4 regions of the Ligilactobacillus salivarius genome follow, and region 2 is predicted to be linked to each of the others. Evidence: predicted binding sites of a transcription regulator. Region 2 holds the regulator's gene; each other region holds the start of a gene.
The links. The regulator NrdR, encoded in region 2, represses ribonucleotide reductase genes. The targets are predictions, from matches to a motif close to ACACNATATATNGTGT.
Positions count from the first base shown of each region.

Region 1: a site for NrdR is predicted at 2,006-2,021, ahead of PTA89_RS08375 (deoxynucleoside kinase). Genes of this name have one in related genera too.
Region 3: a site for NrdR is predicted at 2,023-2,038, ahead of nrdD (anaerobic ribonucleoside-triphosphate reductase). Genes of this name have one in related genera too.
Region 4: a site for NrdR is predicted at 2,191-2,206, ahead of nrdH (glutaredoxin-like protein NrdH). Genes of this name have one in related genera too.

Region 1 covers NZ_CP117983.1:1,710,208-1,714,069, forward strand. The annotation lists gene PTA89_RS08370 (oleate hydratase) at 1-919, opposite strand, end outside; gene PTA89_RS08375 (deoxynucleoside kinase) at 1,084-1,821, opposite strand; gene PTA89_RS08380 (nucleoside 2-deoxyribosyltransferase) at 2,059-2,526, shown strand; gene PTA89_RS08385 (AzlC family ABC transporter permease) at 2,597-3,304, shown strand; gene PTA89_RS08390 (AzlD domain-containing protein) at 3,291-3,617, shown strand; gene PTA89_RS08395 (MarR family winged helix-turn-helix transcriptional regulator) at 3,670-3,862, opposite strand, start outside.
Region 2 covers NZ_CP117983.1:586,212-590,073, forward strand. The annotation lists gene polA (DNA polymerase I) at 1-849, shown strand, start outside; gene mutM (DNA-formamidopyrimidine glycosylase) at 862-1,692, shown strand; gene coaE (dephospho-CoA kinase) at 1,689-2,294, shown strand; gene nrdR (transcriptional regulator NrdR) at 2,309-2,782, shown strand; gene PTA89_RS02810 (DnaD domain protein) at 2,792-3,862, shown strand, end outside.
Region 3 covers NZ_CP117983.1:1,385,902-1,389,763, reverse strand. The annotation lists gene PTA89_RS06835 (mucin-binding protein) at 1-690, shown strand, start outside; gene PTA89_RS06830 (TIGR01440 family protein) at 1,391-1,948, opposite strand; gene nrdD (anaerobic ribonucleoside-triphosphate reductase) at 2,131-3,862, shown strand, end outside.
Region 4 covers NZ_CP117983.1:1,255,298-1,259,159, forward strand. The annotation lists gene dnaX (DNA polymerase III subunit gamma/tau) at 1-741, opposite strand, end outside; RNA gene ffs (signal recognition particle sRNA small type) at 820-905, opposite strand; gene tadA (tRNA adenosine(34) deaminase TadA) at 947-1,447, opposite strand; gene PTA89_RS06215 (class I SAM-dependent methyltransferase) at 1,461-2,072, opposite strand; gene nrdH (glutaredoxin-like protein NrdH) at 2,274-2,504, shown strand; gene nrdI (class Ib ribonucleoside-diphosphate reductase assembly flavoprotein NrdI) at 2,501-2,884, shown strand; gene nrdE (class 1b ribonucleoside-diphosphate reductase subunit alpha) at 2,865-3,862, shown strand, end outside.

The DNA of each region.
Region 1 (3,862 bases), 680 kb from region 2:
TGTTGAAATCACCTAAAGTTGCAGAATCTGTGATAGATCCGTTAGTAAAGAAGACAACTGTTTCATCATCTACAGTTACGTGTTCTACTGTGCCTTGTTCGATGTTTTCCATTTCTAAACCAGTTACAGTAATTTCATCTTGCATTGGTGTATCTTTAAATTCAAAATCTGTAACTCGTCTGTTCATAACAAAATTACATCCTTGTCCTTCAAGATACTTAATTAGTGGTAACATAATACTTTCATATTGGTTGTAACGTGTACGATTTACCCCTACTAAATGTTCAATTTGAGTAAATTCATAAATCATCTGATGCATGTAACGTCTTAATTCTTGAGCTGATGATTGTGTTCTAAATGCAAAAGTTGTTTCCCACATGTACCAGAAATTAGTTTGGAAAATATGTGGTGAATCTTCAAAATATTCTGCAATTGTCACATTATCTAATTTTTCTTCTTGATTATCAGGCATCATCACTAAACGTGAAAGTAATATTCTATCTAGGTTATTTAAACCAAGCTTGTGACCATCAACGATTCCCTTGCCTCCTTGAAGCAAACGAGCCTTATCATAGGTACGATGTTTACTATCAAAATCACGTGTATCTTCAGCAGCCGTCATGCCTGGTTCTGTAACTGAAGGAATTCTGTCCAATAAATCCATCAAATCAACGTATGTACGATAGTTTAACATACGTCCACCACGAGCAATAAATCCCTTTGTATTTTCCATTGGATGATTTTTATTCCAATATTCTTCAGCAGCTTCAGAAGCAGTAGATCCGTCATTAGCACCATGTGTATCTAAAGCATAGAAAGTAATATCTTTACCATTCCAATTTCCTTCTTGAATCAAATAAACTGCACCAGCCATATTTGCTAGACCAGCACCTATCATTATAGCTTTTTTCTTCAACATAAAGATCACCTCACAAAACTATTTAAAAACGTTTTCAATATATATTATAAACTTTTTTGTCGTCACTAAAAGAGAGATTCGACATTTTAATAAAAATGTATCAATATTTAATGGATTTTAATAATATAAAAAAAATCGGACCTAAAGCCCGATTCCTAGTTTTCTTAATTCAAAAATGCTTGATGTTTCTTTCTTAAATGTTCAAATTGTTCTTCACTAATATTACCTAGCTCTAACAATTTATTTTCTACAGTTTCTAGAACTTGAACACGATCTTCCTTACTTTCCATAAAGTCGTATTTATCACCGTCAATGATCAAAAGTGGTGAAGCATCATATTCCTTCATCCAGATATCGTAATGCTTCAATAGTCTTTGATAGTAATCTACCAAGGAAGGATCTTTTTCAATTAATTCATAATCACGACCACGTTTTTCAATTCTCTTAATCATTGTTTCATATGAAACTTTGATTGTGATCATCAAGTCAGGTGATTTTTTATGTGAAGCAAGTGGTAATTCTTCCATCATGTTGTGCAATAAACTCTTATAGATATCATATTCTACTTGAGTTGCGTTTCCCATTTCAGTGTTCATACGCATAAAGATTTCATCTTCATAAATTGAACGATCCAAAATGTTGTTATCATCTTGCATAGCTTTCTTTATCATCGCAAAACGACGATTTAAAAAGAATGTTTGTAACAAGTAAGCATATGGATTAGTTGCTTCCTTATCCCCTTCAGCACGCTTTTTAGCAGCAATTTCATTTCCCTTATAAAAAATTGGTAATACAGGGTTATCCTTTACTGGTTCGTAATATGCCTTAGTCCCTAATTCTTTCGCTAAAATTTCTGTTAAACTTGACTTGCCAGAGCCAATAATACCCGATAATGTAATCAAAATGATTGAAGCATCCTTTCTTTTCTAAATAATATCCATAATTGCGAGCAAAAAAATATGCTACACGCAGCAGCATTTCAATAAAGTTCTGGTATAAACCAGACTATCCTATATAATAATACACATCTTGATCTAAAAAATAAAGAATTATTTTTCGGTATCTTGTATTTAAAATAATATTAAGGTACCATATGTTGTATCATCATTAATTAATATACATATTTAAGGAGAATTGTAATGGCAAAAATTTATCTTGCGGCTCCATTTTTCAGTGACGGCCAACACGAACGTATCAATCAAGTAAAAGAAGCTCTTGAAACTAATAAGACTGTATCTAGTATTTTTGTACCTGAAGAACATTCATATGAACATGCTGAATTTGGATCACTAGAATGGCAAAAAGCTACTTTTACTCTTGATATCAATAATATTTACACGGCTGATGCTGTAGTTGCAATTATTGATTATAAGAAAGAAGAAAGTGATAACGAAGCTGATTCTGGTACAGCTTTTGAAATTGGCCTTGCTTTTGGTACTAATACACCTGTCATTGTAGTTCAATTCGATGCTGAAAAGGAATTAAATCTCATGATTTCTCAAGCTCTTACAGCTTACTTTGACGCAAGCAAAGGTGAATTATCTGATTTAGCAAATTATGATTTCAATGAATTGATGCCTAAATTAGCTAATCGCCCAGTTATCTAAACTCTTTTCACTACCAGTATTATCATGTTACTGGTAGTTTTTTATATATTTTTTTAAGAAGGTGTTATTTATGAATGCTGAACTTAATCGTAAAACAGCAATTAAAGAAGTGCTTCCTACTGCATTCGGCTATATTGGTATTGGAATTGCTTTTGGGATTGTTAGTAAAGCCGCTGGTTTGTCGGCTTTGCAAGCTGGTCTTATGAGCTTGATTGCCTACGGAGGATCTGCACAATTTATTATCGTAAGTATGCTGTTAGTACATAGTCCTATTATTTCCATCATTACAGCTGCTTTTCTCGTTAATTCACGTATGATTTTAATGAGTTTAGTAACTGCTAAATACTTCAAAAACGATAGTATGTTACATAATATCCTAATTGGATCCTTGTTAACAGATGAAAGCTTTGCTTTGGCAATGAATAAACTCAACTATACAAATAATAAACTCAATTTTGCTTGGTTTGACACAGCCAATTGGTTCGCATACTTCGTCTGGTTTTTCTCTTCAGTTTTAGGTGCTTTAGTGGGAAATTTTATCGAAAATCCCACTAATCTAGGAATCGATTTTGCCTTGGTAGCTATGTTTATAGGTTTGTTATACCTACAAATGATTTCTGATAAGTCATTAAAATTAAGTCTACAGCTTTTAGTAGTAGTTGCTACCTTTATCCTTGTTTATTTAGGACTTATTTTTATACCTAGCAATCTTTTAATTATTATTGTCACATTATTAGGGTGTGCAGTAGGGATGGTGTTGAAACATGTCCTCTTTTAATTATGTCTTACTCACAATCATTGGTTGTGGATTTGCAATGTGGCTTTCAAAAGTACTGCCATTTATTTTACTTAAGAAATTCTCTTTACCAGCAATTGTTATTGAATATCTGAGCTTCGTTCCAATTGTTATTATGTCTGCCTTGTGGTTTAGTCAACTTTTCACTCAACACTTGGGACATCTTCCTAACATTAACTGGGAAAATCTTCTGGCATCTTTGCCAACCTTAATCAGTGCTATTATTTCTAAAAATCTTTTGGTCACAGTTATTGTGGGGATTATCTCATTAGCTCTCATTCGTATGGTAATTTAAAAGGCTATGCAGCTTAACATTGGTAAGCTACATAGCCTTTTAACATCTTCAATTATGAACGTAATCTTCTTCTTTGGCGTTCTTCTAATTCACGGTTATTATCGTAAATCTTGTCCCCAATTTCTTTAACAAGCTCAACGTTCTTCTTATATTCTGCTTGTGTCATATCAATATTTTCAAAACAATCTTGTACGTGTGATTTAATTTCTGCTTCCATTTTAACTGAGTAGTCTGTTAAGGAAACA
Region 2 (3,862 bases):
TCTAAGACAGACGGAAAGGCTCATACAAGATATACTCAAACCTTAACTTCAACAGGAAGACTATCTTCAGTTGATCCAAATCTACAAAACATTCCTGTTCGTTTAGAAGAAGGTAGAAAAATACGTCAAGCTTTTGTTCCAAGTCATCCAGGATGGGAAATATTTTCTTCTGATTATTCACAGATTGAATTACGTGTATTGGCACATATTTCAAAAGACAAAAATATGCAAGAGGCTTTTAAGGAAGGTATGGATATTCACGCAAGTACAGCGATGAGAATTTTTAATGTAGATAGTCCAGATGAAGTAACTCCTAATATGAGAAGACAAGCTAAAGCTGTTAATTTTGGAATTGTATATGGTATTAGCGATTACGGTTTATCACAAAATATAGGGATATCAAGAAAACAGGCTAAACAATTTATAGATACTTATTTAGATACATTTTCTGGCGTAAAAGATTATATGGAAAAAATTGTTGAATTTGCTAAAGAAAATGGATATGTAGAAACTATTTTTAACAGAAGACGATATCTACCTGATATAAAGAGTCGTAATTTTAATTTACGCTCTTTTGCTGAAAGAACAGCTATGAATTCACCAATTCAGGGTAGTGCAGCTGATATTATTAAGGTTGCGATGATTAATATGCAAGAAATGTTAAAAGAAAAGAATTTGCAAGCAAAAATGCTACTTCAAGTACATGACGAATTAATCTTTGAAGCACCAACAGAAGAAATTCCATTATTAGAGGATATGGTTCCAAAAGTTATGGATTCAGCAGTTAAGCTGGATGTACCGTTAAAAGTTGAAAGTAAGCATGGACAAACTTGGTTTGATACGAAGTAGGAAGGTGAGATAATGCCTGAATTACCAGAAGTTGAAACAGTACGTAGAGGACTAGAGAAACTAGTCTTAAATAAAAAAATAAAAGATATTAGAGTGTTGTATTCTAAAACTATAATTAATGAAGAGACAGAATTCATAGAAAAACTAACAAATAAAACTATTAAAAAAATTGATAGACGTGGGAAATATCTATTATTTAGATTTAGTAGTGATTTGACAATGATTTCCCATTTGAGAATGGAAGGGAAATATTTCGTTGAACCAAGTACAAAAGAAGTTGAAAAACATACCCACGTAGTATTTGATTTTACAGATGGGACATCACTTAGATATAACGATGTTAGAAAGTTTGGCAGGATGCAATTGGTTAAAACGGGAATGGAAATGCAAACAGCTGGTTTAGCTAAATTAGGACCAGAACCTAAAGAGGAAACCTTTATAGTTGAAGATTTTTCTAAAAATTTGAAAAGGAGAAAAAAAGCTATAAAAAATGCTTTATTAGATCAAACGATAGTGGCAGGTTTGGGAAATATTTATGCAGATGAAGTGTTGTGGATGAGTAAAATTCATCCTGAAACACCGGCAAATAAATTAACTAAAGAGGAAATTGAAGTTTTACGAGATAATATTATTAAAGAACTAGCGTTAGCTACCGAAGCCGGAGGAACTACAATTAGATCATATACAGATGCATTTAGACATTCTGGAGGATTTCAGTTTAGCTTACATGCTTATCAAAGAACAGGGGATCCTTGTGAGAGATGCGGAACACCAATTCAAAGAATTGTTGTAGGTCAGAGAGGAACACATTTTTGTCCTAAGTGTCAGGTGGTAAAATTATGAAAATTTTAGGATTAACTGGCGGAATAGCTTCAGGAAAGACAACTGTTAGCACATATTTAAAAGAGATGGGATATCCAATTATTGACGCTGATAAAGTTTCTCGTAAAGTTGTGGAGCCACATACAGAAGGTTTAAAAGAAATTAGTCATTTTTTTGGAAATGATATTTTACAATCTGATGGAAGTTTAAATAGAAAAAAATTAGGTGAAATAGTTTTTGAAAACAAGGACAAAAGAGAGTTACTTAATAAAATATTGAGTAAAAAAATACGCACAGAAATAATTAATCAAATTGAATATTATAAAAAGCAAGGTGCAGATGTATTAATCTTAGATATTCCTTTGTTATTTGAAGGTGGATATGATAAGATGTGTGATTTTACAATGGTCATATACATTCCCAAAGAATTACAAATAGAAAGATTGATACAAAGAGATGGACTAACTAGGGATAAAGCGTTGAAAAGAATATCTGCTCAATTAGATAGTGCAGAAAGAAATTCCAAAGCTGATATTGTCATTGATAATTCAAGAAGTATTGAAGATACTCATAATCAAGTGATAGAATGGCTAGAGAGAAATAATTTAATGTTAGAGAAATGAGGTGAGCTACAACTATGAAATGCCCAAATTGTCATAAAAACGGTTCTAGAGTTGTAGATAGTAGACCAGCGGATAATGGACATGCCATTAGAAGACGCCGAGAATGTGAGCAGTGTGGATATCGATTCACAACATTTGAGAGAGTCGAAGTAACCCCTTTATTAGTTATTAAGAAGAACGGAACAAGGGAAGAATTTCAAAGAGAAAAATTGCTAAGGGGAATTGTAAGAGCTGCTGAAAAACGTCCTGTAGGAATAGATGAAATTACAGAAATAGTTGATAAAGTTGAAAATAAACTACGCTCTGTTGGAGGAACCGAAGTCTCAAGCCAATTAATTGGAGAATATGTAATGAAAATATTGGCTGATGTTGATGAAGTTGCCTATATTAGATATGCGAGTGTTTATAGGGAATTTAAAGATATGCACGCCTTTGCTGATGAATTAAGGGAATTAATGGATCGTGAAGAAAATAATTCGAAAGATTAGGATGAGTTTATGGATAGCGCATTGAATAAACTATCACCAAAAGATGGATATTTGGTATCTGCATCTACCTATATAGATAATCATGATATTGAAATTGTTCAAGTGCTGTATCAGCCAATAATAGGTATTGTAGCGGTAGCATTATATTCATATTTACGTTTTGAAATTGACCCTAAATTAATATTAAGTGAGAGAAAACTGAATAAGAATATTATAGATGGCTTAGGGATAAGTATTCCTGAGTTATATGATGCACGTTTGAAACTTGAGGCTACGGGGCTTATAAAAACATTTGAAGGTGAAGATAAATTAGGTAAGTATCATATCTATGAACTTCAAAAACCATTAAACGAAGTGAAATTTTTTACAGATGATTTATTAAGCACGGCGTTATTAGAAATGGTTGGAAATGAAAAATTTAAAAAATTATCTTTATGGAATAAATTTGATAATAATTATCATGATAAAAAAGAAGTTACAAAGCAATTTTTTGATGTATTTAATTTAAATAAAGATAATATTGTTTTACAAGCTCAATTAAATAATAGTAAGATTTTAAATGATGAATCTCTTATTAATCGTCAAAAGGTGTCATTAGACATGACAGTTTTTAGTGATTTCATAAAGAACTCATATGTAAGTTCAGATGATGTTATGAATCACTTAGATATTATTAAAAGTGTCAAATTAGTTTATGGTATAGATGAATTTCAATTAGTAAAACTTTTAGAAAAAGCAATTAATGTAACAAATAATAAGATTGATTATAATGAATTTAAAAAATTAGCTCAAAAAAATTTTGATAGCGGAATTCGAAGAAACTTTAAGAAAAACAAGATAGTAGAAACGGCTAAAGCTAAAGATGACGAAAAAGATAAGAATATTGATCCTTTAGTTAATGCTTTTAAAGCCTATGTTCCATTAGAATTTTTAGAGATTCTAAAAAATGAGTTAGGAAGTTTTGTCACTGCTAATGAAAGGTATGCTGTAAAAACATTGGTAGAAAAGCAGATGTTACCAAATGAAGTTATTAATGTTTTAATTCATTATTTGTTAGTTGTTCAAGATAGTTCTACCATC
Region 3 (3,862 bases), 800 kb from region 2:
CCATGGACCGTAGGTCGTTGGGAAAGCTTTACAGCCCCAGAACAAGAAGGCTACACAGCAATTCCAGGTACAGTAGATGAAGTAGAAGTAGCTTCAGAAAGTTTAGACGCAGTGGTAGACATCTACTATCGAGCAGATGAACCAGCAATAGTAGAAGGAAAAGAAGAAAAGACAATCACACGAACAATTAATGTACACTTGCCAAATGGTGAAGTTCAAACAACAAGACAGCCAGTAACCTTGGAAAGGAAGTATACGAGTGTAGCAGGCGGCGACGAGAAGAAGTATGGACCATGGACCGTAGGTCGTTGGGAAAGCTTTACAGCCCCAGAACAAGAAGGCTACACAGCAATTCCAGGCACAGTAGATGGAGTAGAAGTAACTTCAGAAAGTTTGGACGCAGTGGTAGATATCTACTATCGAGCAGATGAACCAGCAATAGTAGAAGAATTAGAAGAAGTGACAGATGATCCAACTCCAGAAACTTCTACAACTAGTCCAACTCCAAAAAACATCACAAACGCAAAAGGGAAGACAGCTACACCTGAATTAAAAAATATGGATACTAAGTCTAAGGTCTTTCAAAATAAACTTCCACAAACTGGAAATAAAGTAGGGACCATTTACTCGATTATTGGATTACTTTTGACGTCTATTCTTGGAGTATGGGAGATTATTCGAAAACGTTAAAAAATTGATGTGATATATTAAGTAACGAAATTTTTTCTTAAAATAGTTATAATAGATGGCACTAAGCTCAATATTAACGAGATTTAGTGCCGTCTTTTTATGAACTACTAGAAAGTATAAAAAAATAAACAGTTAAATGTTATTATGTGTAGTGTTAATTAATAAAATTTTTAGAGGTGAAATCGTATTCTATGGAAAATAAAGAAGAATGGAAATAAGTAGAGAATCTTACAAGAGAAGCTTTTTGGAATAAATATCATCCTGGATTTTCTGAACATTATATTCTTCATAAATTTAGAAAACGTTCTGATTTTGTAAAAGAATTAGATTATGTTTTAGTTAAAGGTAGGTGTTCCCCATATTATGTGGGGGAGAATTTTTGTCAAATATTCAGCATAAATTTAATGAAAGATCTATCAGGTAATTATCCGGTAGATCTTTTATTTAAAGTTAGAAAAAATTATACAAGAAACTCATGTTAAATTACGTGATAACTCTTAATAGAATTATGTCTTTATCCTAACTTAACCTAAAACTATCGTTTCTTAACGGTTAAATTAGGGATTCTGGGAACACAGTATAACTTTTCACTAAATTGTTAGAGGTCACTGTTTTGTTACCATGGCGTGTTCCGTACCGTAATGAGCGATAAAATAACGCAGCGTCAAACTTGATAAAAATCTAGTTTGACGCTGTTATATTAATTAAATGGATCCCAAGTATATTTAGCGCGTTGACCACCGATCAATTTAGGACGTGAACGCAAGAACGTAACATGGGCTTTGCCAATTTCAGTAACACTTGTTCTAACGGGAATTTGTACAAATTTTACATGCATACCAATAGAAGTATCCCCAATATCCATACCAGCTTTCGCAGTGATATGTTCAACTTCTACTGGGTTATCAAAAGCTTCAAATGCTGCGATTTGACCAGCTCCACCAGCATGTAGAGACGGATAAACTGTGACAACTTCCAAATTATTCTTTTCAGCAACACTTTCTTCAACAACTAAAGCACGGTTCAAATGTTCACAACCTTGAACTGCAAGATGTACACCTATTTCTTTAAGGCGATCGTTGATTGTATTTACGACTGTGCGACCGATATCAATATTTGAATGCTTACCAATATGTTGTCCTTGTATTTCACTAGTACTCATACCTAGTACAAAAATATCATCTTTTTTTAAATTAGCTTGTTCAAGCAACTCATTAAGTGCTTGTAAAGTTTTTTCTTTGATTTCAGTTAATTCCATTTTCTCACCACCAATAATTGCTATATGTCCTATTATAACGCAAGTTTGAGAAAAAATATTATTCAATAGATTGTATACTATATATAGTGTGATATTTTATTTTTTGACACTATATATTGTATTAGATGGAGTTAACGTGTAATATATATAGTATAATTAAATGAAAGAAAGGAAAATGTACCATGTTGGATTTGAAAACAGATAAAAATAGTATAAAAGTTATAAAAGAAGTACCAAGTTACTTTATTAAAAGAGATGGAGTAAAATTTTCCTTTGCTTTATATAAATTAAAATTAGTACTAAATGCAATGGATTTATCGGGTAAGATCCAAGAAAATGTAATTAGTGGAATACTAAATAAATTAGTAGGAAAAGACGAAGTAAGTGCACAGGAAGTAGCAACTGCTTTTGTAGATACGTTAAAAGAGCTAGGTTTAGATGATAAAGCTCAAGCTTACATAGAATATCGTAAACAAGATGAAGAAAAATGGGAAGAACAAACAAATCCAACAGAAAGACTAGCTAGACTTCAAGGAAAGGATCCAAGTTTAGTTCATGAAAATGCTAATAAGGATAGTAAAGTTTTTAATACGCAACGTGATTTAACAGCCGGAACTGTTGGAAAGACACTAGGTTTGAAGATGATGCCTGAACACGTTGCTAAGGCTCATTTACGTGGTGATATTCATTATCATGACTTGGACTATACACCATGGAGTCCCATGACTAATTGTTGTTTAATTGACTTTAAAGAAATGTTGACCCATGGATTTAAGATTGGTAATGCAGAAGTGGAAAGCCCTCATTCTATTCAAACTGCAACAGCACAAATGGCACAAATCATCGCCAACGTTGCTTCTTCTCAATATGGTGGTTGTTCTGCTGATAGAATTGATGAAGTTTTAGCACCATTTGCGATGAAGAATTATCACAAGCACTTGAAGGAAAGTGAAGAATTTATCACTGATGAGGATAAAATCAAGGCTTTTGCAGTTAAAAGAACTAAAAAAGATATTTATGATGCGATGCAAGCATTAGAGTATGAGATTAATACACTATTTTCATCACAAGGTCAAACACCATTTACTACTTTAGGCTTCGGTTTGGGAACTTCATGGATTGAAAGAGAAATTCAAAAATCAATTTTGAAAATTAGAATTGCTGGATTGGGTAAAGAAAAGAGAACTGCTATTTTTCCAAAGTTGGTTTTCACAATCAAGAAAGGTGTAAATTTGAAGCCTGAAGATCCTAACTACGACATCAAAGAATTGGCAGTTGAATGTGCTACTAAGAGAATGTATCCTGATGTTTTAATGTACGACAAGATTAAAGAGTTAACAGGTAGTTTCAAAGCGCCAATGGGTTGTCGCTCATTCTTGCAAGGTTGGAAGGATGAAAATGGTCAAGAAGTTAACTCTGGACGGATGAATTTAGGGGTAGTAACAGTTAATTTACCAAGAATAGCCTTAAAAGCTAATGGAGATAAAGATCTATTTTGGCAAATTTTTGATGAGGAAATGCAAGTTGCTAAATCCGCATTAGTTTTCAAGGTTAAACGAGTATTGGATGCTAGTCCTGAAAATGCACCTATTTTGTATCAATTTGGTGCTTTCGGCAAGAGATTAAAACCAGATGGAAATGTAGATGAACTTTTCAAAAATGGTAGAGCAACAGTTTCTTTGGGATACATTGGTTTGTATGAAGTCGGAACAAGTTTCTATGGTCCTGATTGGGAAAATAATCAAGAAGCTCATGACTTTACTTTACAAATTGTTAAAGAGCTAAACTTAAGATGCAAAGCTTGGTCTAAGGAATATAATTATCACTTTAGTGTTTATTCAACTCCAAGTGAATCATTGACAGATCGTTTCTGCAAATTAGATACAGAAAGATTTGGTAAGGTAAAGGATATTA
Region 4 (3,862 bases), 670 kb from region 2:
TTCTTGTGTAACACTCCCCGTTACTAATAATGCGTTATCTAAAGTAACATTATTATCACCAAAAGAGATTACTTGATCTAGTAAACTTAAAGCATCACGCATTCCACCTTCAGCAGCTTTAGCGATTACTTTTAAAGCTTTATCATCATAATCTACATTTTTTTGATCTAAAATATAAATCATTCTTTGTAAAATAGACTCAGCAGTTATTCTCTTAAAATCAAATCTCTGCGTTCTTGAGATGATAGTTGCCGGGATTTTATGCGGTTCCGTTGTAGCCAAGATAAAGACTACATTTGCTGGAGGTTCTTCAAGGGTCTTTAACAAAGCATTAAATGCACCAGTTGATAACATATGAACTTCATCAATAATGTATACTTTATAATCAGCTTCTGTGGGCGCATACTTTACTTTATCCCTAATATCTCTAATTTCCTCTACACCATTATTAGAAGCCGCGTCTATTTCAATAACGTCATTTAAACGCCCTTCCGTAATGGCCTTACATGTTTCACACTCGTTACAAGGCTCACCTTCTTTTGAAAAGCGACAATTTATAGCCTTGGCAAAAATCTTTGCTGCAGATGTCTTACCAGTTCCTCTAGGACCAGTAAATAAGTAAGCATGCGAGGTTTGGTGAGTTATAATTGCATTTTTCAGAGTTTTGGTCACCATTTCTTGACCAACTAGATCCATAAATCTTTGTGGACGCCAAACTCGATAAAGAGCCTGATAACTCAAAGAGACTCCTCCTTCCAAAATTCATCAAAAAAAATCTCTCGGTTGCTCCAAGAACAAAACCGAGAGTTAACATTTCATATTAACTTAAGGCACATGCGAACTCTGCTTAGTGCTGCTTCCTTCCGGACCTGACACGCTTCACAAAGACAACATTGCCTCAAGGCCTTGCGGCAAATACTATGATACACGAATTAGTCAAAAATATCTAGTCTTTCACTCGATTTTTTCTTTTTTTCTTCATTTTTTTCCTAATTGATTTAAAAAAATCTTTCAGAATAGAAGCACATTCATTTTCTAAAATTCCTTTTTCTACAAATGATTGATGATTAAATCTGCTATCTTCAAGTAAATTCATCAATGTTCCTACAGTTCCTGCTTTAGGATCAGATGCACCATAATATACTTCAGGAATTCTTGAATTAATAATCGCTCCACTGCACATTGGACAAGGTTCTAATGTTACAAAAAGTTGAGTATCGACTAACCTCCAACTATTAACTGTTTCATTTGCTTCCTCAATGGCTAACATTTCTGCATGTAGTGTAGCATTCTGACTATGTTCCCTTAAGTTATGCCCTCTCCCAATGATTTTTCCATCTTTTACAATTACACAGCCAATTGGCACCTCTCCAATCTTAGCTGCTAATTTTGCTTCAAATAAAGCTTCTTTCATAAATTTCACTTTTTGTTCATCAGTCAATGGCAAGAAAATCACCTCGCTATTTAATCATTTCACTTTGTAAAATAAAATATCCCTTCTTCTTATTTAGAGTTTGACAATTTTCAAATACTTCATTTAATTTCTTTATTGCAGAAGGTGCACCTTGTTTCTTTTGAATTACAGCTACAATACTGCCACCGAGATTTAGATGTTGCTTTGATCCTGCTAAAATCCCATGAACAACATCTTTTCCCGCTCTTATAGGTGGATTTGTAATTATCAAATCATAATCAGTTTCATTAATATCTTCATATTGACTAGATTTAAAAATTTTAACGTTATTTATATTGTTATTTGCTGCATTTTTCTTGGCTAATTCAAGGGCTAGTTCATTGACATCTACCATATCTACCTGACTATTTGGATATGCTTTTGCTATTGACAATCCAATAGGGCCATAGCCGCAACCCATATCTAGTATTTTTTTATTATCTAAATCTAAATTAGCATCAATAGTTTCTAATAGTACTCTTGTACCAAAATCAACCGTATTTTTTGAAAAAACTCCATTATCTGTTGTAAAATGTATGTTATTTCCCAGCAATTCGAAATTCCACTTTTTTTCTTTATGTTCTACGTCTGGGTTTGAAGAATAATAATAATTAGTCATTGTCTTTTTCTCCTGTAATTTATATCTATAATAATACGCATTTTTTTCTACCTTAGCAAATTATTGTTTTTACCAAAATTCCCATTAACACAACATGTCGGACACTATTATTAAAAACCCACAATATATGGTGTAGTTAGACTTGAATTTTTCTCTATATATTGTATACTAAATACACAAGAAGTTACGGAGGTAGTTTTTATGAAATTAGATTTATTCACTAAAAACAATTGTATTCAATGTAAAATGACAAAAAAATTTTTAAAACAACATAACGTTGAGTTTGAAGAACACAACATTTCTGAAAATCCTGAATATATTGACTATTTAAAGAACAAGGGATTCCAAGCTGTACCTGTGTTGGAAGAAAATGATTCCCCTATCGTAAATGGTTTCCGTCCAGACTTATTGAAGAAGTTGATTGCTCAATGAAAATAGTTTACTTCACGGTAACTGGACAAACAAAAAGATTTATCAAAAAATTAGGCAGCAACTATGAATATTTTGAAATAGATGCTGCCAATCCTTTTTTTGAAGTAAATGATCCCTTTGTATTAATTACACCTACTTATGATAAACAGATAACAGAACCCATAAATGACTTTTTAGAGTATCAAAATAATAGTCATTATCTTAAAGGAATTGTTGGAACTGGTAATCGTAACTTTGCTGAATTATTTATCTTTACAGCAAAAAATCTATCTTACGAATATCACGTTCCATTAATTTATGCATTTGAATTTAATGGAACTCCTACTGATGTTTCAAATTTTAAGAAAGCGGTGAAGGAACTTGAGTCTAAAGGACATTGATATTAGTAAAGTTACTTATTTTGATTTAAATAATGAAATAAATATTCCTGTAAATGGTCAAATCCAATTAGGAAAAGATAAAGAGGCTCTTGAAGCCTTTTTAAATGAAAATGTTAAGCCTAATACTAAACAATTTTCTTCAATTAAGGAACGAATTAATTATTTAATTCAAAATAACTACTATGAAGAAGAGTTTATTTCTAAATATTCATTTGAATTTATCGAAAAATTATATGATTACCTAAAAAAAGAAGATTTTCATTTTAAAACTTTTATGGCAGCATATAAATTTTATGCTCAGTACGCTTTAAAAACTGACGATAATGCCTACTATTTAGAAAACTTTATAGATAGAGTTGCTACTAACGCTCTTTATTTTGGTGATGGAGATGAAAAATTAGCTTTAGAATTAGCTGATGAATTAATCCATCAAAGATATCAACCTGCTACTCCAAGTTTCTTGAATGCCGGTCGTAAACGCCGTGGAGAACTGGTATCTTGTTTCTTAATCCAAATGACTGATGACATGAATTCAATCGGAAGAAATATTAATTCTGCCCTACAATTATCACGTATTGGTGGTGGTGTTGGTATTAATCTTTCCAATTTACGCGGTGCTGGTGCTCCTATTAAAGGAATTCATGGAGCTGCATCTGGTGTCGTTCCTGTTATGAAGTTACTTGAAGATAGCTTTACATATTCAAACCAACTTGGTCAACGTCAAGGTGCTGGTGCTGTTTATTTAAATGTCTTCCATCCTGATATAGAAGCATTTTTATCTGCTAAAAAAGAAAATGCTGATGAAAAAATTCGTGTAAAGACCCTTTCATTAGGATTAGTAGTTCCAGATAAATACTACGAATTAGTAGCTAAAAATGAAGACATGTATCTTTTTGATCCTTGGGGAGTTGAACGTGTTTACCACAAACCATTTTCTTATGTGGATATCACTAAAGAATATGATAATATGGTTGCTAA